DNA from 4 places in the Clostridium sp. D5 genome. Region 3 is predicted to be linked to each of the others. Evidence: predicted binding sites of a transcription regulator. Region 3 holds the regulator's gene; each other region holds the start of a gene.
What was found. The regulator Rex, encoded in region 3, represses fermentation and respiration genes when NADH is low (regulators of the CRP and FNR family bind a similar motif). The targets are predictions, from matches to a motif close to ATTGTTAANNNNTTAACAAT.
Positions count from the first base shown of each region.

Region 1 (4,886 bases), on a different contig from region 3:
CCCGGACATTGATATCGTCCTTCCAAAGTCTTCCCCTGAATCCTTCCCACTGTTCATACTGTACCATATTATAAAATCCTCCTTTGATATACCAGGTTATCTTTTAGTTCCCGCCTAGTATAACATCGTGTTAAATAAAAGACAAGAGGATAAATGAGAATACTTTTCATTTGAGGCCTTGTATCTAATTTTATACAATATCTAGTGTTTTTTCTAGTGCTCATGTGCATCAGTAGTGCATTACCACCGGTGTGCCGCTTGATATCATGCTGAATAATGTTGCAGCGCCGTCCAGCGGCATATTAATACATCCGTGAGAACCGATGCTCCAGTACAGATCGCCGCCGAATGCGGGCTGCCATGTGGCGTCATGAAATCCAACGCCGCCGTAAGTCACCTGCATCCAGTAATCCACCCATGTCCGGTATTCCGGCTCACCAGTCTCCGGCACAATATTTCCCACAAGGGTGGTGCCTTTTGTCATCCATAGGATATCATATACTCCCGCCGGCGTGGAGTGCTCATAAGGCTTCCCGGTTACCACGGCTGTCTCGAAGGCGACATTGCCGTCCACAATGTACCACATATATTGTGCACTCAAATCCACCTCAATAAATGTCTTCCCCCAGTCCTGGGCCTCATGTGTTGCCCCGCGCTGTTCATAAACCGGTTCTTTCGTCGTCTGTTCTCCGGCCTTGATCCCTGCAATCAGAGCTTCTGCCTCAGATGCCTCATCAATTGCCCAGCCGTAAGTACCACCGCTCACCTCTGTTGCTTTCCCCCATGGGGTGGTCAGCGGGCGCGTCCCGTAAAGTGTCTCGTATTTTGCAGCAAATCCATTCATATATTCCCTGACTTTATCCTCATGGAAGGTAACGTTCATGTTCTCATCCCAGGACAGCCACGTGGAAATCAGCTGCTTGTCCACCACTTCTTTCTGCGGAGCCATGTCGTAGGTAATACTTGCCCCACAGTACTTATTCAGAGTGTCGCACGCCGCAGCAACCTCTTTTGAGTCCGCAGTATACTTTGGCTTCAGATAACATTCTTCCTTCTCCAGGCTGAACTCGGTCTCCAGCCCCTGCACTGCCTGAATCAGTTTTTCCTTCAGCGGATCCTGATCCACTTTTGTTCCCAGCACTTCCGGCTTTACGACAAATTTATCCCCGTTAAACTCCGGCTTTGCACTTTCCGGATCGATCTTTTCTTCATTCTGGAAACATTTCAGCTCCTGAATCTTTTCCTCCAGCTGTTTATGATCGTAATCGAAGCCCAGATCCAGCTTTACCGTGTGATCTTTCCAGAACATAGACGGCCAGAGAAACGCCCCCTGCTTCTTCAGTGCTTTTTCCAGCTCTTTGCTCTTCTTATACTTCATGGATATGGATGCCCCGCTGATCTCCTCGCTGTCACCCTCTTTTGGAGTGACCTTCAACGCATACCCGTCAATCTGCCCCGCAAAATACCGTTCGGCCTCATCTGCCGTTTTCATGGAAAAATCTACACCATTGATCCTGGTGTTATGGAAGAAATGACTCATGAAATAAATAGATATACCACCGTAAATACAAATTATAATGCCAGCTGCTATCCCCACTGCAAGCAACGCCTTCTTTTTGCCGCTCATCTTATGTGCCCTCCTCTTAAGTAATATTTTATTCTGCAGTCAAGCTGCAGATCCGCCCAAAAGGCATGTGTTACGGGATTCCCCCTGGTATACACTATTCTGCCGCTTAGCCGCAGCCCCACCTAAAAGGCATGGATTACGGGGTGCCCTTGGTTATATGATAATATCATTACATTAAATAGACGGATTTTCAAGGCAAAAGGATGCAAATTTTCAGTATTTTTTCTAATTGCTAAATTATTCGAAACGTTTTAAAATAAAATATGTGTGTAATTTATTCCAAGCGCATCAATACCGTCACTAAAATTGCAGATATTTTACATAGTATGCAATTTAAATTTTATAGATTTTATCGCTATTGAAAGGTAATAACAATTATGGAAATAAGAAAAACGAAACTGGCAGACCTGGATATACTGCTGAATATGTATGAGAATGCAAGAATGTTTATGACAAGCCACGGAAATCCCACCCAATGGGGCAACACCTATCCCCCAAAAGCGCTGCTGGCACAGGATATTGATAATGGAAACAGTTACGTCTGTGAAGAACACGGCAAAATCATTGCCGCCTTCTATTACAGAATGGGGCGTGATGATACCTATACCAAAATATACAACGGCCAATGGCTGGATGAATCCCCCTATGGAGTTGTACACAGGATCACTTCTGATGGCACCATTCGCGGAGCCGCATCTTTCTGTCTGAACTGGGCGCTTGAACAGTGCTCGAATCTTCGCATAGACACGCACAGAGACAATGTAGTTATGCAGCATATGCTGGATAAAAACGGGTTTAAATACTGCGGGGTCATCTTTCTGGAGGATGGAAGCGAGCGCCTGGCCTATCAAAAAAAATTACAGTAATCAGCCGCCTGCAGACAGGGCAGCTCACAAAATCCACGCCTACCGAATGGAATGCACAGCATGGTATCTGCCCGCCTCACTGCGTGTACATTCCATTCGGAAGGTGTTTATATTAGAGATTTTTTTTTGCATTGGATTGACATTATAAAAGAATCAGTGCATAATATGATTGTCAAAAAAATAACACACTTGGTTATAACAGGAGGTATACAAATGGCTAATATTTTAATCAGCCCAGGTAAATACGTACAGGGTTCTAAAGAAATGGCAAAGCTCTGCAGCTACGCAAAGGTATATGGGAAAAAAGCATTGGTTCTTATTACAGCATCCGGCTACAAACGTATCGGGAATATTATTGACAGCAGCTTTGCAGGTCAGGATTTTGAAATCATATACGATTATTTTAACGGTGAATGCAGCAAAAATGAGATCAACCGCCTGACAGAGATACTGAAAAAGGAACATTGTGATCTTGTAATCGGGATCGGCGGCGGCAAGATTCTGGATACGGCTAAAGCAGTTGCATATTATGGACATACACCGGTTCTCGTCTGCCCCACCATCGCATCCACAGATGCTCCATGCAGCGCGCTTTCTGTTATCTACACAGACGAAGGCGTATTTGAGGAGTACTTATTCCTTCCGGCCAATCCGAACATGGTATTGATGGATACAGATATCATCTCCAAATCTCCGGTGCGTTTAACAGTATCCGGTATGGGAGATGCTCTCGCTACATATTTTGAGGCAAGAGCCGTACAGGCAAAGGGAGCATCCACCTGCGCAGGCGGCAAAGTAACTTCCGCAGCAATGGCTCTGGCCAGATTATGTTTTGACACTTTGATGGAGGAAGGTGTAAAAGCTAAACTTGCCCTGGAAGCCGGAGCATGCACCACAGCCGTAGAAAAAGTAATTGAGGCCAACACCCTGCTGAGCGGAATCGGCTTTGAGAGCGGCGGACTTGCCGGAGCACATGCGATCCACAACGGCCTGACAGTACTGGAAGACTGCCACCACATGTACCACGGTGAAAAAGTAGCATTCGGAACAATCACTCAGCTTGTACTCGAAAATATTCCGGCAGAAGAGCTGCAGGAAATCATTGATTTCTGCATCGAACTGGGACTTCCTGTAACATTAAAAGAACTTGGGCTCAAAGAAGTAACCGATGAAAAGCTCATGGCAGTTGCAGCGGCAGCATGCGCAGAGACAGACACTTTACATAACATGCCTTTTGAAGTCACTCCGGAAAGTGTATGTGCAGCAATCAAAGCGGCAGACGCATACGGACGTTACTTTTTAGGAGAAGATTAGAGCTCCCCTGTTTGAAAGCATAAAATATAATTAAAAAACGGTTAAATGGATATCCGATTGGATCTCCATTTAGCCGTTTTCTATAAGTAATGTACTCAGGAAAAGGGCATCCCCTGTTTCCCGCACTGGGGCAGGTTCACCTCTCAGGGCAGGCGCTCTCTGGCTGCCTGACTTACCGCATCCCCCTGTAAATCTTTTCCGCATCTATAGGCAGTTCACGCACGATGACTCCCGTCGCATTCTGCACTGCGTTTGCAATCGCCGGCGGCGGTGTATTAATAACGATCTCGCCTATGGATTTCGCCCCGAAAGGTCCGGTCGGCTCATAGCTGCTCTCGAACTCCACCCGGATGTCGCCGACATCCAGCCGGCTCGGGATTTTATACTGCATGAAAGAATTACTGTAATTCTTACCTTTTTCATTGTAAACAATGTCCTCGTAGAGGGCCATGCCAATTCCCTGAGCGATTCCTCCTTCTGTCTGGATCCTGGCCAGGTTTGGATTGACTACGGTTCCACAATCTACTACTGCGGCATAATCTATCAGCTCCAGCTGTCCCGTCTCTTTGTCGATCTCCACTTCCGCCATTCCTACCATAAATGGCGGCGGGGATACCGGTGAGGTAAATGCCTCGCTGGCATAGAGCGCTTGCTCGTTATTGCACATAACCCGATTGCCGATATCTGCTCTTGATATGCTCCTGCCATTCTTCAGATCCAGCACTTTTTCTCCGTCGAATTCGACATCTTCCAAAGAGCAGCCCAGATACGCGGCCCCTCTGGCACAGATCTTCTCCCGCAGTGTCTCACAGGTCTTTACGACTGCCATGCCTGTCACGTAGGTGGTACTGGACGCATAAGAACCGCAGTCATATGGAGAAGAATCGGTATCGACTCCATGCACAATGATGTCCTCCAGCTCACACTCCAGACATTCTGCTGCCATCTGTGCCAATATGGTATCACATCCGGTTCCCATATCCGTAGCCCCTATCATGAGGCTGTAAAAACCGTCGTCATTTACCCTGATGCCCACGGACGCCGTGTCTACGGCTGAGATTCCTGAACCCTGCATTGCC
Region 1 covers NZ_GL870811.1:75,354-80,239, reverse strand. Annotated here, with positions in the region: gene pflB (formate C-acetyltransferase) at 1-67, opposite strand, end outside; gene HMPREF0240_RS08715 (peptidoglycan binding domain-containing protein) at 230-1,627, opposite strand; gene HMPREF0240_RS08710 (acetyltransferase) at 2,005-2,493, shown strand; gene HMPREF0240_RS08705 (glycerol dehydrogenase) at 2,707-3,807, shown strand; gene HMPREF0240_RS08700 (molybdopterin cofactor-binding domain-containing protein) at 3,980-4,886, opposite strand, start outside.
Region 1: the regulator Rex is predicted to act here: its motif matches at 2,662-2,681, upstream of HMPREF0240_RS08705 (glycerol dehydrogenase).

Region 2 (4,886 bases), on a different contig from region 3:
AATGTTCCAGCAGATTCTGGGCCGCTCTCTGCACCAGATCGTTCAGCACACTGTCATGTGCCTGCTGATAGAGTGTATCATTTGCAAACTTGCATGTAAAAGATGCCGCCTTGCTGTAAATCGTATCGTTCATGTTTTTCAGCAGCTGGTCCGGCTGAAAGTCCTCGTAATACATGCCGTTTAGTTTATAATAATTCAGATCCATGGAACTGCACGGCGGATAGCTGACCGTTGTATCCATGGTATGATTTTTCATGATCTCCGCGTCGCTGCAGCAGAGATAATCGTAGTTGATACTTTTTTCCGGCAGATTTTCCCCGCTCTCTGTCTCCAGGAATACAGGGTCTCCGAAGGTTACATCCATTTGATAGTATTGCCCGTCACATTTGACGATATTCCATGCATGTGCCCCCTGTCCCGGAATCGTACCGGTTACGTAAATACATTCAATCCTCGCCTTCTGCAGAAGATACTGTGCACTCCGGGAATATCCCGCACACACGGATGCTTTTCCCGCCAGAGCACTGTAAATGTTCTGATTATCAGGGGCCTCCATATTATAGTCTACTGTATTTACCAGATATTCAAAAATATACTTTATCTTATCATACTCCGACGTGTTCCCGTTAATCCCCGAAAAGCATTCGGCCACTGCGGTATCGATCTGGGACTGCTTCTGTTCCTTCTCTTCCAGCGTGCATGTGTAAACCGGCTGTACTTCCGAGTAATCCGCATAGCTGGTCACCTGCATCTCCCCCGTACACCAGAAAAGCTCCGGCCTGTCGCTGAAAATAAACTGACATACTTTCTTGAGTTTCTCTACATCTGGTGAATGCATGTAGACCGTTTCTGAGAAATCCGTCATCCCCTGATACAGCTCTTTATACAGATTCTGTTCCTCCTCGGGCAGCTGCTGATAATAGTAGCCCTGTGCCACATCATCCTCCGGAATTCTGACCTCCTCGAAGGGAACGCTTGTCGTCTTTTCCACATTGATCTTTACTGTCTCGATAACCTCTTTTGTAGACGCAAAAAGGCCTGGGAGCCGCTTAAAAGCCGCTGCCCCCAAACCCGAAAAAATGCACACTATAATAAAGATCCCGGCCACGACCGGCCATTTTTTTCTTTTATTCCTTCTTCTCGCCATATTTCTTCCCCGTTCTGCTGCTTCCCGATGCCTTTGCGGGTACAATGCTGCCGCCCTTATTCAAAATGCACAGGGACCCACCGGTATGGCGGGAAAGCTGCCTACAGAAGAGATCTGAACAAAGCCGCAATGTCCTCTACGGAAGTCTCCTTCGGATTGCCCGGCCTGCAGGCATCTGCATAAGCGGATTCAGACAAAAACTCAATGTCCTCCTCTTTCGCAATACCTTTAAGATCTGCCGGGATTCCGACATCTGCGGAGAGCTTCTTTACTGCATCCACTGCCGCCCTGCGATACTCTTCCTGTGTCATATTATCGGTTCCTTCCACACCCATGGCTTTTGCAATCTCTCTGTACTTTTCTCCTGTTGCATCTGCATTATATTCCATCACTGTTGGCAGGAGAATCGCATTTGCCACACCATGAGGTGTGTCATAAAGCGCACCGAGTGTATGTGCCATAGAATGCACGATTCCCAGACCTACATTGGAGAATCCCATCCCTGCCACGTACTGTCCCAGCGCCATGTCCGCTCTTCCCTCCGGCGTATTGTCAACTGCGCCTCTCAGAGAGCGTGCAATAATCTCAATAGATTTTAAATGGAACATATCTGATAGTTCCCATGCTCCGGCTGTAATATACCCTTCAATTGCATGTGTCAGTGCATCCATGCCCGTAGATGCGGTCAGCCCTTTCGGCATACTGGACATCATATCCGGGTCAATCACTGCCACGATGGGAATATCGTGGGGGTCAACACATACAAACTTTCTGTTCTTTTCTACATCTGTAATCACATAGTTAATTGTAACTTCCGCTGCCGTACCCGCTGTCGTAGGAACTGCAATTATCGGCACACATTTGTTTTTCGTGGGTGCCGTTCCCTCCAGGCTCCTGACGTCTTCGAATTCTGGATTGGTAATAATAATACCAACAGCCTTTGCAGTATCCATGGAAGAACCGCCGCCGATCGCGATGATATAATCTGCGCTTGATGCCCGGAAGCTGGCTACGCCCGTCTGCACATTCTGAATCGTCGGATTTGGCTTAATATCTGAATATAATTCGTATGCCAATCCATTTTTCTCCAGCACATCCAGTACCTTCTGTGTAACCCCGAACTTAACCAGATCAGGATCGGAACACACAAATGCCTTCTGAAATCCTCTTGCCTGAACTTCCGCTGCAATATCATTCACTGCCCCTGCTCCGTGATAAGATGTTTCATTCAAAATAAATCTGTTTGACATAGCTCATTTCTCCTTTACATTTTGTAGATTGTCTTGTGACATCATTGATTGTTATAATTATAACAACCCTGGGCACACAGGGACAAGTTACAAAATGGCGGCTATGTAACATTTATCGTAACTGTTTATAATTCTGAACAGCTCTCATTCATTTTATCACATCGAAAATCATTTCTCCATCCTTATTCGGGCTGCAATTCAGACAGCAAATCCTCCAGTGGCTGCGGGAGCGCCTGTATGAGCAGATCTGCCATCTTTTCCGGAGACAGATCCATGTTTCTTCTGGCCCACCGTGCGGTCATATATATGGAGCCCCTGCAGTACATCTCAAGCAGAAACCGGATATCCTCATCCAGCGGTTTTTTCGTCTTCTTTTCTATGATATTCGTATAAAACTGCAATATGCATTCATAGTCATAAGCGACAATGGAATTGTAATCTTCAGACTGGAAGGCCGCCGCAAAGAATACCTGTTCATTCTTAATAAACTGAAACTTTTTCTCAAGCCCCTCCCGCAGAGTCAGGCTGACTCCCATCTGCAGAAAAGACTTTTCCGCCAGGCGTTCAAAATGCCAGTTCACCAGATCATATTTATCCATAAAACACCGGTAAAATGTCTGCCGTGTCATACCGCTTTTCTCCACAATCTCTTTCACAGTAATCTTGTCCAGCGGCTTGACCCTCATAAGCCCTGTCATAGCTGCCACAAATTTTTGCTTTGTCCTATCCCCGTTCTCCATGCTGATCACCTCAATAAAATTATAATTTAGGTTCCCTCAAACTTCAAGGCTGTTCTTCATAAAACCCCCTGTCCAGGGAAGGAATGTATATTATGATCTAGGTTTGTTTTTTCTCTCCATCACACAAAACTCTCATCCTTAACAACTTTTTGATTTCCACATTCCTTATTTTATGGTATGATAGCAAAAAGGAGTGATACAAATGATGCATGTATTTTATTGTATAAAATGCAAAAGATACCATTATACTAACAATCAATCACACGCCCTCTGCTGTGGACAGGCTATGTATTTTGTAGATGTAGATTTCACAGAATTTGTCCGAATGAATCGTGAGGAGCGCGTAAACTTCCTACAGCTTTATTCTCTAGCAGAATAGAGCTGTATTTGTGTATAATTCCATCGTTTTTGCACACACTATTCAAAAAAGTGCAAGGAGGTTGTACCATGAGAGAGATCAAAATGCCCTCAAAGACAACAGAGGCAAATGTATACGATGACGATAATATACCCGAAATCGATCTGCCGGGGAAATCAAGCCTGGAAAATATCATACCCGATGAGGTTCCGGGGCGTGAAGGGGAGTAGGCTAGGGGGTCGCTAAGTGAAACAGGGGGCGGGAATCCTCCGGGGCGGGGTATGGTGTTTCTGGACACTTTCCGTTTGCTTAGAATCCGTAACAGAAAAAAAGAGGCAGCTGATGGAACAGCCGTATTTGGCGTGAAATTCTGATGAATTTCACACCGCAGACGGCTTTAGGATTTGATGTGAGACATCAAATCCTATCCATCAGCTGCCTCTTTTTTTCTGTAACGGCTTCTAGCGCGCGCTCTACGTGTCCAGAAACACCACACCCCGCCCCGGAGGATTCCCGCCCCCTGTTTCACTTAGCTGAGCGCACCCGGACGGATGGAAAGCATGGTTCACAGGAAGAGGCGGAACACGGGAGAAACGGATTGGGCTGGGTATGCGGACGGCGAATGGAAATTGTCGGAATCCCAACCGTATGAGTTAGTGCCTCCCGATCTGAATTACCCAGCCGCCGGAACCGCCCCTACCTCAACCCAATTCCGCGATTCGGGATACTCCTACGTAGATTTCAGATATTTTATACCATGTTTTATAGTCCACGGTCCCAGTCTGCGGCAGACCGAATACGGACTGGAATTTTTCTACGGAGGCTGCCGTAGCCGGGCCGTATATTCCGTCCGCGGCTATCTTGGGGATTGCAGGGTATGCTCCGGCTATGACGTTGATCTGTTCCTGTATTTGTCTGACCTTGTCTCCGCTGGCGCCAATATCCAGGATGTAGCCGGGCCAGGAAGACGGAACACCGGATATTTCCTGGGCGGTGTTGATATACATGTCATCGCCGTAATAATAGCGCAGGATCTCGATCGGCGTGTAGCCCTGATCCCCGAGTGATTTAGAACCCCACTGTGTCATCCAGTTTGGACAGGTTACCCTGCGTCCGTCACAGTATTGTGTCAGAATCGGCTGCCTTACATTTGGCCTGGACAGATAATCCGCAAACAACTCATCTACGATCACCGATATGGTGTCATAAAAATTTCTTTCCGGAATCCATTTGTGGTCAAATGCTGTGGAGGATGTGATTGTGAAATCGTAGCCCTTATTGCGGTACCACTCTGTGTATACACGATTCAGGGTAAAGGACATGATTGCCAGGACGTTTGCCCGGATCGTATCCGCAGGCCATGTGGCATAGATTTCGCTGGAAGCCACATT
Region 2 covers NZ_GL870811.1:339,796-344,681, reverse strand. Annotated here, with positions in the region: gene HMPREF0240_RS09845 (transglutaminase domain-containing protein) at 1-1,147, opposite strand, end outside; gene fucO (lactaldehyde reductase) at 1,249-2,397, opposite strand; gene HMPREF0240_RS09835 (TetR/AcrR family transcriptional regulator C-terminal domain-containing protein) at 2,580-3,137, opposite strand; gene HMPREF0240_RS24300 (hypothetical protein) at 3,585-3,725, shown strand; gene HMPREF0240_RS09830 (peptidoglycan-binding protein) at 4,197-4,886, opposite strand, start outside.
Region 2: the regulator Rex is predicted to act here: its motif matches at 2,445-2,464, upstream of fucO (lactaldehyde reductase).

Region 3 (4,886 bases):
GCGCCATTATTACAAGCATCTCAAGGGGGAGGAGACATCTACCAACTCCGTGGCAACGATCTTTGCATGGACAGGCGCACTGAGAAAACGCGGAGAACTGGACGGGAATAACGAACTGATGGAATTTGCTGACAAACTCGAAAAAGCGACCATTGATACGATAGAATCAGGAAGCATGACAAAGGATCTGGCTTTGATTACATCAATTGAGAATCCAACCGTACTTAACAGCGAGGATTTTATCAAGGCGATTGCGGCAAGATTGTAATACAATCTTCGGTAAGCAAACTTTTACGGCTGTGTGGAACGGTAGAGGAGACACCGTCTCTTCCTTTCATACAGCCGTTCTTTTATATAAAGAGTGGACAAGCCCCAGGGGATTACCTATATGACAAAAAACAGGCCGGCATGCAGAGTAATTATTCCTGCATACCGTCCTGTTTTTTATCATTCAGCCAGTTCCTCCCATTTTTCGTAGAGAATTTCCAGCTCTTCTTCGTTAGAAGCCTTTTCCAGCGCCAGTTCCTGGCATTTGACGGAATTGGAATACACTTCTTCATGTGTCATCAGATCATCGATCTCCGTATTCCTCTCTTCAAGGACAGTGATCCGTTCTTCCGTCTTTTTCAGCTCATTCAGTCTTTTACGCTCCCTGGCCTGCTGTTCCTTCTGTTCCTGCCAGCTCAGCTTTGCCTCCGAGACAGATTCCTCCGAAGCGCCATATCCTCCGGCGCCCCCGGCTGCCGGAGAAGCGTAGACGGCCGTCAGCTCATCCTTTTTCTCCAGATAGTAGTCATAATTGCCAATATAGTTTACAAAAGTCTGATTCACCAGCTCCAGTATGCGCGTGGCTGTCTGGTTGATGAAGTAACGGTCATGTGATACATAAAGCACGGTACCGGTATAATCATTGAGTGCCTTTTCGAGTATCTCTTTTGAAGTGATATCGAGATGGTTGGTGGGCTCATCCAATATCAGAAAATTTGCTTCGGAAAGCATCAGCTTTGCCAGTGATACGCGCCCCTTCTCGCCGCCGCTCAGATCACCAATTCGTTTATATACATCATCCCCGGTAAACTGAAAAGCCGCAAGAGTATTTCTGATCTGCGTATTATTCAGGGAAGGATAGTCATCCGAAATCTCCTCGAATATATTTTTCATATCATGCAGTACATGATGCTCCTGGTCATAATAACCGATTTTCACCTTAGATCCCAACGTAAAAGAGCCAGTATCCGGAGGAACCACCTGGTTAATAATTTTCAGAAGAGTGGTTTTACCTGTTCCGTTATCTCCAATGACCGCCACATGTTCGCCGCGTCTTATGTCAAAGCTGATATCCTGGAATAAGGTCTGGCTGTCAAAGCGTTTAGACAGGCCTTCCACTGAAAGTACATCGTTGCCGCTTAAGGAAGATGGCTCCAGGGAAAAATGTATATCCTTTGCTGCCTCCTGAGGCTTATCAACTAACGTCATTTTGTCCAGCAGTTTCTCGCGGCTTTCCGCCCGCTTAATGGACTTTTCCCGGTTGAAAGAACGTAGCTTCTCAATGACGGCCTCCTGATGCTTGATTTCCCGCTGCTGATTCAGATATTCTTTCATCATGGCATCCCGGATCTGCTGCTTCTTATCCGCATAAGCCTTATAGTTGCCGGAATACATCCTCACAGCTCCGTTTTCTATCTCCACTACTTTTGTAACCACACGGTTTAAGAAAAAACGGTCATGGGATACAATAAATACAGCCCCAGGATAATTGAGCAGATATGTTTCCAGCCAGGTGATTGAATTTAAGTCCAGATGGTTCGTAGGCTCATCCAGAAGCAGAATATCGGGCTTTGTAAGAAGCAGCTTGCCCAGAGAGACCCTTGTTTTCTGCCCGCCGGAGAGAGTGTCAGTCTTTTTATCAAAATCCGCCTCCTGAAAGCCCAGACCCTTCAGGACTCCTGTCAGCTCACTCTCGTAAGCATAACCGTTTTGTGCCTCAAACTCTGACATCATTCTGTGATAGGTGTCAAGTCTGCCCTGAAGTGCCTCCCCGGTCAGTGATTTTAATTCTTTTTCTATCGAGCGGATCTGGTTTTCAAGCTCTATAATATCCGCCTTCGCTGTTTTTACTTCCTCATATATGGAACGGCCGCCCTCAAGATTCTGCTGCTGTGCAAGATATCCGAGTGTTTTCCCCTTTGTCAGTACAAATTCACCGCTGTCAGCAGGCTCTTCCTTCACAATCATTTTTAATATGGTGGATTTTCCAGCCCCGTTTACCCCGACCAGAGCCGCCTTTTCCCTGTCTTCTATATGGAAGGAACCATCTCTGACGATGAGCTGTCCGCCGAATGCCTTATTGAGATTATGACATGCCAGTATCATTAGAAACCTCCTGTTCTCTTCAGTATCAGGCCTGCCGGTTATACCTTATGCTGCAGCTGTGCTGCAGACCCGCCCGAAGGGCATGCATTACGGGGTGCCCTCTGGGTATACCTTATTCTGCAGCTGTGCTGCAGACCCGCCCGAAGGGCATGCATTACGGGATGCCCTCTGGGTATGCAATAACCGCCAAGTCCTGCTCTTTGTCCAAAATTTACATACTTATTCCATTATAACGAAAATAGTTTAAAATACAACTAAAAATTTGACTTTGTCCGTACAATTCTATATAATATAACCTAGATTAAGTTTGGAGGGCGATAGCTGTGGAAGATAGAGAGATATCACGTGCGGTAATTGGACGGCTGCCAAGATATTACAGATATCTGGGAGAACTGCTGGATGCAGGAGTAGAACGTATTTCATCAAATGACCTGAGTAAGAAGATGAGTGTCACGGCATCTCAGATTCGCCAGGATTTAAATAACTTTGGTGGTTTCGGACAACAGGGTTATGGATACAATGTCAAGTATCTCTATACCGAGATAGGTAAGATTCTTGGATTAAACCGAAAACATAACGTAATCATCATAGGTGCCGGGAATCTGGGACAGGCACTTGCCAATTACGCGGCTTTTGAAAAGAGCGGATTTATACTGCAGGGTATTTTTGACGTTAACCCAAGGCTGGAAGGCGTAACAATACGCGGAATACCGATCCGTATGATGGATGATCTGAGACAATTTGTCAAAAATACGGATATTGAGATCGCTGCACTTACAATTCCAAAGTCAAAAGCGGTGGAAGTGGCCGATATGCTTGTTGAGAACGGGATTAAGGGTATATGGAATTTTGCACATACAGACCTGCACTTACCGGATGACGTAATTGTAGAAAGCGTACATTTATATGACAGCTTAATGAAGCTGTCATATAATATCAGTCGTTATAATGAGGAACATGAGAAATAACCGACAACACAAGACGTGTAACAAAGGCTTTGTGCCTTTTTTACACGTTGTTTCGTTTTCAGAGAAGTAAGGAGAGTGATCTTATGAGATATCTGCCTACCGGCGAATGGATGCAGAAAGCAGACAACTATACAATTGATGAAATCGGACTTCCTTCTATGGTGCTGATGGAGCGTGCTGCACTGGCGGCAGTGACTGCCATGGAACAGGAGAAGATCAATACACAGAGAACGCTGGTTGTATGCGGTTCCGGCAACAATGGAGGGGATGGCTTTGCGATTGCCCGCCTTTTAAAGGAAAAGGGATGTCAGGCAGAAGCTGCTTTTATTGGAAATGAAGCGTCTATGACTCCGGATTGCAGACAGCAGATGAAAATCGCTGAAAAATGCGGTGTTCCTATAGTAACAACAATCAGCAGGCAGGAATATACTGTTATAGTGGATGCCGTCTTTGGTGTAGGCCTCAATAGAGAAGTATTGGGAGCTTATGCAGCAAATATTAAAAAGATGAATGATCTGCCGGGGCAGAAGGTTGCTGTCGATATCCCTTCCGGTATCTGTTCCGCTACTGGAAATGTACTGGGCACGGCATTCTGCGCCGATCTGACAGTCACTTTTGAGTGCGAAAAGCTCGGATGCATCCTTCATCCGGGGCATCAGTATGCAGGAAAAACGATTCCCGTGGCGATCGGAATCAGCCGGAAACTTTTTGAAAAGGAGCCGGGTGTCTGTTATACATTTGAAAAATCGGATCTGCCGGAACTGATTCCTTCCAGAAAGCCCAATTCTCATAAGGGCACTTATGGAAAGATTCTGATGATTACCGGAAGCCGGGGCATGTCGGGAGCTGCATATCTCAGCGCAAAAGCGGCATATACCTGCGGTGCCGGTCTTGTACAGATTTATACACATGAAGATAACAGGGTGATCCTGCAGCAGCTTTTACCGGAAGCTATTGTCAGCACCTATACAGAATATGAAGAAGAATCCCTTGGGGAACTCCTTGCCTGGGCCGATGTGGTATGCATGGGCTGCGGGCTGGGAAAGAGCCGCACATCGGAATGTATTGCAACACAGGTTATGAAGGAAGTTAAGACTCCCTGTGTGATAGATGCAGACGGACTGAATATACTGGCCTGCCATCCCGAATTGCTGGAAGAGCGGGAGCGTCCCATTATCCTGACACCCCATATGAAAGAGATGTCCGGGCTGCTGGGATGTTCTGTTGCGGAACTTCAGGAAAAGCGTTTTGAAATGACAAGAGCATTTACTGTGAAGGCCGGTGTCGTCTGTGCTTTAAAGGATGCCCGCACAATTGTGGCCAAATGGGACCGTCAGACATTTGTCAATACAGCAGGAAACAGCTCTATGGCAAAGGCCGGGTCCGGTGATGTACTGGCAGGAGTGATTGCAGGGCTGCTGGCACAGGGACTGCATCCGTATGAAGCGGCTGTCTGCGGTGTGTATCTGCACGCCTGCGCAGGAGATGAAGCCAAATCCGCCAGAGGATCCTACAGTGTACTGGCAGAAGATTTGATAGCAGGGA
Region 3 covers NZ_GL870814.1:192,721-197,606, forward strand. Annotated here, with positions in the region: gene HMPREF0240_RS14425 (NADP-dependent isocitrate dehydrogenase) at 1-268, shown strand, start outside; gene HMPREF0240_RS14430 (ABC-F family ATP-binding cassette domain-containing protein) at 448-2,373, opposite strand; gene HMPREF0240_RS14435 (redox-sensing transcriptional repressor Rex) at 2,697-3,341, shown strand; gene HMPREF0240_RS14440 (bifunctional ADP-dependent NAD(P)H-hydrate dehydratase/NAD(P)H-hydrate epimerase) at 3,425-4,886, shown strand, end outside.

Region 4 (4,886 bases), on a different contig from region 3:
ATTGAAATCAAAGAAAAGCACAAAGGAAGCCAGAGATATAAAGATATTCTGGAAATGACAGGCGGAAATATGATTCCTGACTGGCTGGAAGTAGATGCTGAGAACCTGAAAGCTACAGTAAAAGAACTTCCTGCACGTGAGGCAATTGATGTTCCTGTTGATGAGATGCTTATTGTCGAGTTATATTCTAAATAATCCCTGAGTATAGCAAGATAGTTGCATCCTTGTCACCTGAGAGTCCGGAAAACCGAATCCAGGGCGGCAGGATGTACTTTGTCGCGTGAGGCTTGGGAAGACCAGCCTTCGCGCGGCATAAGCATCGTACCCCTCAACATATTTAAACCCATAAGGAGGGTCTGTGTAGTGTTTGATTTTAATAAACCAAATATTGAGATTACCGAAATTTCAGAAGATAAAAAATATGGAAGATTTGTTGTGGAGCCTCTGGAAAGAGGATATGGAACCACATTGGGCAATTCTCTGAGAAGAATCATGCTTTCTTCCCTTCCGGGAGCAGCCATCAGTTCTGTTAAAATCGACGGAGTCCTGCACGAATTCAGTTCCATTCCGGGTGTAAAAGAAGATGTAACCGAGATTATCATGAATCTGAAATCACTGGCAATCAAGAATACATCAGAATCAGACGAAGTCAAGACCGCATATATCGAATTTGAAGGAGAAGGCGTTGTAACAGGCGCTGATATCCAGGCGGATTCCGATATCGAGATTATGAATCCTGATCAGGTCATTGCTACCTTAAGCGGTGGCAAAGACAGCAAGCTGTATATGGAACTTACCATTACAAAAGGCAGAGGATACGTAAGCGCAGACAAGAATAAAAATGAAGACTTACCGATTGGCGTAATTCCAATTGATTCCATATATACTCCGGTAGAACGTGTGAACCTCACAGTAGAGAATACACGTGTCGGCCAGATTACTGACTATGACAAACTGACACTGGACGTATGGACAAAAGGAACACTGCTCCCGGACGAGGCTGTCAGCCTTGCTGCGAAAGTACTCAGCGAGCATCTGAAGCTGTTTATTGACCTTTCAGAAGTTGCTCAGGCTGCGGAAGTCATGATTGAAAAAGAAGATGACGAAAAAGAGAAAGTACTGGAGATGAGCATTGATGAATTAGAACTCTCCGTGCGTTCATATAACTGTCTGAAGAGAGCCGGCATCAACACCGTTGAGGAACTTACCAACAAGACACCGGAAGATATGATGAAGGTGCGTAACCTTGGACGTAAATCACTGGAAGAAGTGCTGGCCAAGCTGAAGGAATTAGATCTTGAGCTCAACCAGGGTGATGAATAATCACCGTACCATATTGATTATTATTTGAATTATCCTGTCAGTAAGCCCGAAGAGTATGGCAGGAGCATTTGATTAATAAGCCCGAAGATGCATAACCAAATGTTTGAAAATGGAGGATTAAAACAATGGCAAAGTATAGAAAACTCGGCAGAACATCCAGCCAGAGAAAAGCCTTAATCAGAAATCAGGTAACAGCACTGCTGAACAACGGCAGAATCGTTACAACAGAAGCTAAAGCAAAAGAAATCCGCAAAGTAGCAGAGGGATTAATTGCTATGGCTGTTAAAGAAAAAGACAATTACGAAGAAGTTACAGTAAAAGCAAAGGTTGCACGTAAAGACAAAGACGGCAAGAGAGTCAAAGAAGTAGTTGACGGAAAAAAAGTTACTGTATACGATGAAGTAGACAAGAAGATTAAGAAAGATATGCCAAGCAGACTTCACGCAAGAAGAGAGATGCTGAAGGTTCTTTATCCTGTAAAGGAAGTTCCGGCAGCTGCTGCAGGCAAGAAAAGAAATACAAAAGAAGTTGATCTGCCGGAGAAGCTGTTCTCAGAGATCGCTCCTAAGTATACAGACCGCAACGGTGGTTACACAAGAATTGTAAAGATTGGCCAGCGTAAAGGTGATGCAGCTATGGAAGTGCTGATTGAATTAGTATAATTCCGGAAAAAAGTTTATAGAGATTATAAATTTTCATAAATAATGATACGGTCCGGCGGCCGCAGAAAGTAATTTTTATTAAAATGCTTTCTGCAGCCGCCGGTTTTTGTTTTTTAAATGCCTGTGAATGATCAGGAATAGAATGGAAAAAAGCGGTAATTGAAAACCGAAAAATTGCAGATTGTACTTGTTTTTGTGCAATTTACACAACAAATGTTAAAAAAATAACGTTAAAACTTTGACAAAAGCTATATTGACAATTATTTAACGATAGAGTAAACTAAAACCTGTAATTAAGAAAAACAATTCAATTACGGGAGGAAAAATTGAAATGGCAAAGAAGGAAAAGGTCGTAGTACCTGAGATTGTAGACAGCGTGGAAACACTCGAAGCAAAAATGAAAGCTATGCGTGAAGCACAGAAAGTATTTGCTACTTTCACCCAGGAACAGGTAGATAAGATATTCTACGAGGCAGCCCTGGCCGCAAACAAGATGCGTATTCCGCTTGCGAAAATGGCAGTTGAAGAGACACAGAGAGGTATCGTAGAAGATAAAGTCATAAAGAATCACTATGCGGCAGAGTACATTTACAATGCCTATAAAGATACAAAAACATGCGGCGTGATCGAAGAGGATGCTGCATTTGGAATAAAGAAAATTGCAGAACCGATTGGTCTGGTAGCTGCAGTTATCCCGACAACCAACCCGACCTCAACAGCGATCTTCAAAACACTGATCTGTCTGAAGACCAGAAATGCAATCATCATCAGCCCTCATCCGGCTGCAAAGGCATGTACAATAGAAGCGGCAAAAGTTGTTCTGGATGCAGCCGTAAAAGCAGGAGCTCCGGAAGGAATTATCGGATGGATTGATGTACCTTCTCTTGAACTTACAAATACAGTTATGAAGGATTCGGATATCATTCTTGCAACAGGCGGACCAGGAATGGTAAAAGCAGCTTACTCTTCAGGCAAGCCGGCACTCGGAGTAGGACCTGGAAACACACCTGTTATTATCGACGAGACAGCTGATGTTAAGATGGCAGTAAATTCCATCATCCATTCCAAAACATTTGACAACGGTATGATCTGCGCCTCTGAGCAGTCTGTAACAGTTCTGGACAGCATTTATGAGGAAGTCAAAAAAGAATTCGCTTACCGCGGATGCTACTTCCTGAAAAAGGGAGCAGAGCTGGATAAAGTTCGCAAGACGATCATTATCAATGGAGCATTGAACAGCAAGATTCCGGGCAAATCAGCTTATGAAATTGCAAAAATGGCCGGAGTGGATGTTCCGGAAAATACAAAGATCCTGATTGGTGAAGTAGAATCAGTCGACATCTCAGAAGAATTTGCACATGAAAAATTATCTCCCGTACTTGGTATGTATAAAGCAAAAACTTTTGATGAAGCTCTGGAAAAAGCGGCTCAGCTCGTGGCAGACGGAGGATATGGACACACAGCTTCTCTGTATATCCATCCGGCACAGGCAGAGAAAATTGCAAAACATGCAGCAGCTATGAAAACATGCCGTGTACTGATCAACACACCTTCTTCTCACGGCGGTATCGGCGACCTTTACAACTTCAAGATGGCTCCGTCTCTTACACTGGGATGCGGCTCATGGGGCGGGAACTCCGTTTCTGAAAATGTTGGGGTAAAACACTTACTGAACGTTAAGACAGTTGCTGAGAGGAGAGAGAATATGCTTTGGTTTCGAACACCTGAAAAGGTTTACTTCAAGAAAGGCTGTATGCCGGTAGCACTGGATGAGCTTGGAACGATTATGCACAAGAAAAAAGCGTTTATCGTGACAGACTCCTTCCTTTACAAAAACGGCTATGTAGCTCCGATCGAAGCAAAACTGGATGAAATGGGAATTCAGCATACATGCTTCTACGAAGTAGCTCCGGATCCGACTCTGCAGTGTGCACAAAAAGGTGCAGATCAGATGAGAGAATTCGAGCCTGATACCATTATCGCTCTGGGCGGCGGTTCCGCAATGGATGCAGCAAAGATCATGTGGGTAATGTACGAACACCCGGAAGCAAACTTCGAAGATATGGCAATGGATTTCATGGATATCCGCAAGAGAGTATATACATTCCCGAAAATGGGAGAGAAAGCTTATTTTGTAGCAATCCCGACCTCTTCAGGAACAGGTTCCGAGGTAACACCATTCGCAATTATTACAGATGCAGAGACAGGCGTTAAATGGCCGCTTGCAGACTACGAACTGCTTCCGAACATGGCAATTGTGGATGTTGACAATATGATGACCCAGCCAAAAGGCCTGACAAGTGCTTCCGGTATCGATGTTATGACACATGCGATCGAGGCATACGTATCCATCATGGCAACAGATTACACAGATGGCCTGGCAATGAAGGCTGTTAAGAGAGTGTTTGATTACCTTCCGTCAGCATATGAGAATGGAGCAAACGATCCTTATGCACGTGAGATGATGGCAAACGCTTCCTGTATGGCAGGTATGGCCTTTGCAAATGCGTTCCTCGGACTGAACCACTCCATGGCACATAAACTGGGAGCTTTCCATCACCTTCCACACGGTGTTGCAAATGCTGTTCTCCTGACAGAGGTTATGAAATATAACGCAGTTGAGGCTCCGACAAAGATGGGTACATTCTCACAGTACCAGTACCCACATGCACTTGAAAGATACGCTGAATTAGGACGTTTTGCAGGATGCACAGGGAAAGACGACCAGGAAGTATTCGACAACTTTGTTGCAAAACTGGAAGTATTAAAAGAGCAGATCGGAATTAAGAAAACCATCAAAGATTATGGCATTGATGAGAAGTACTTCCTCGATACACTGGATGACATGGTAGAGCAGGCATTCAACGACCAGTGTACAGGGGCTAACCCGAGATATCCTTT
Region 4 covers NZ_GL870809.1:574,078-578,963, forward strand. Annotated here, with positions in the region: gene rpsD (30S ribosomal protein S4) at 1-195, shown strand, start outside; gene HMPREF0240_RS02515 (DNA-directed RNA polymerase subunit alpha) at 364-1,323, shown strand; gene HMPREF0240_RS02520 (L17 family ribosomal protein) at 1,449-1,985, shown strand; gene adhE (bifunctional acetaldehyde-CoA/alcohol dehydrogenase) at 2,317-4,886, shown strand, end outside.
Region 4: the regulator Rex is predicted to act here: its motif matches at 2,238-2,257, upstream of adhE (bifunctional acetaldehyde-CoA/alcohol dehydrogenase).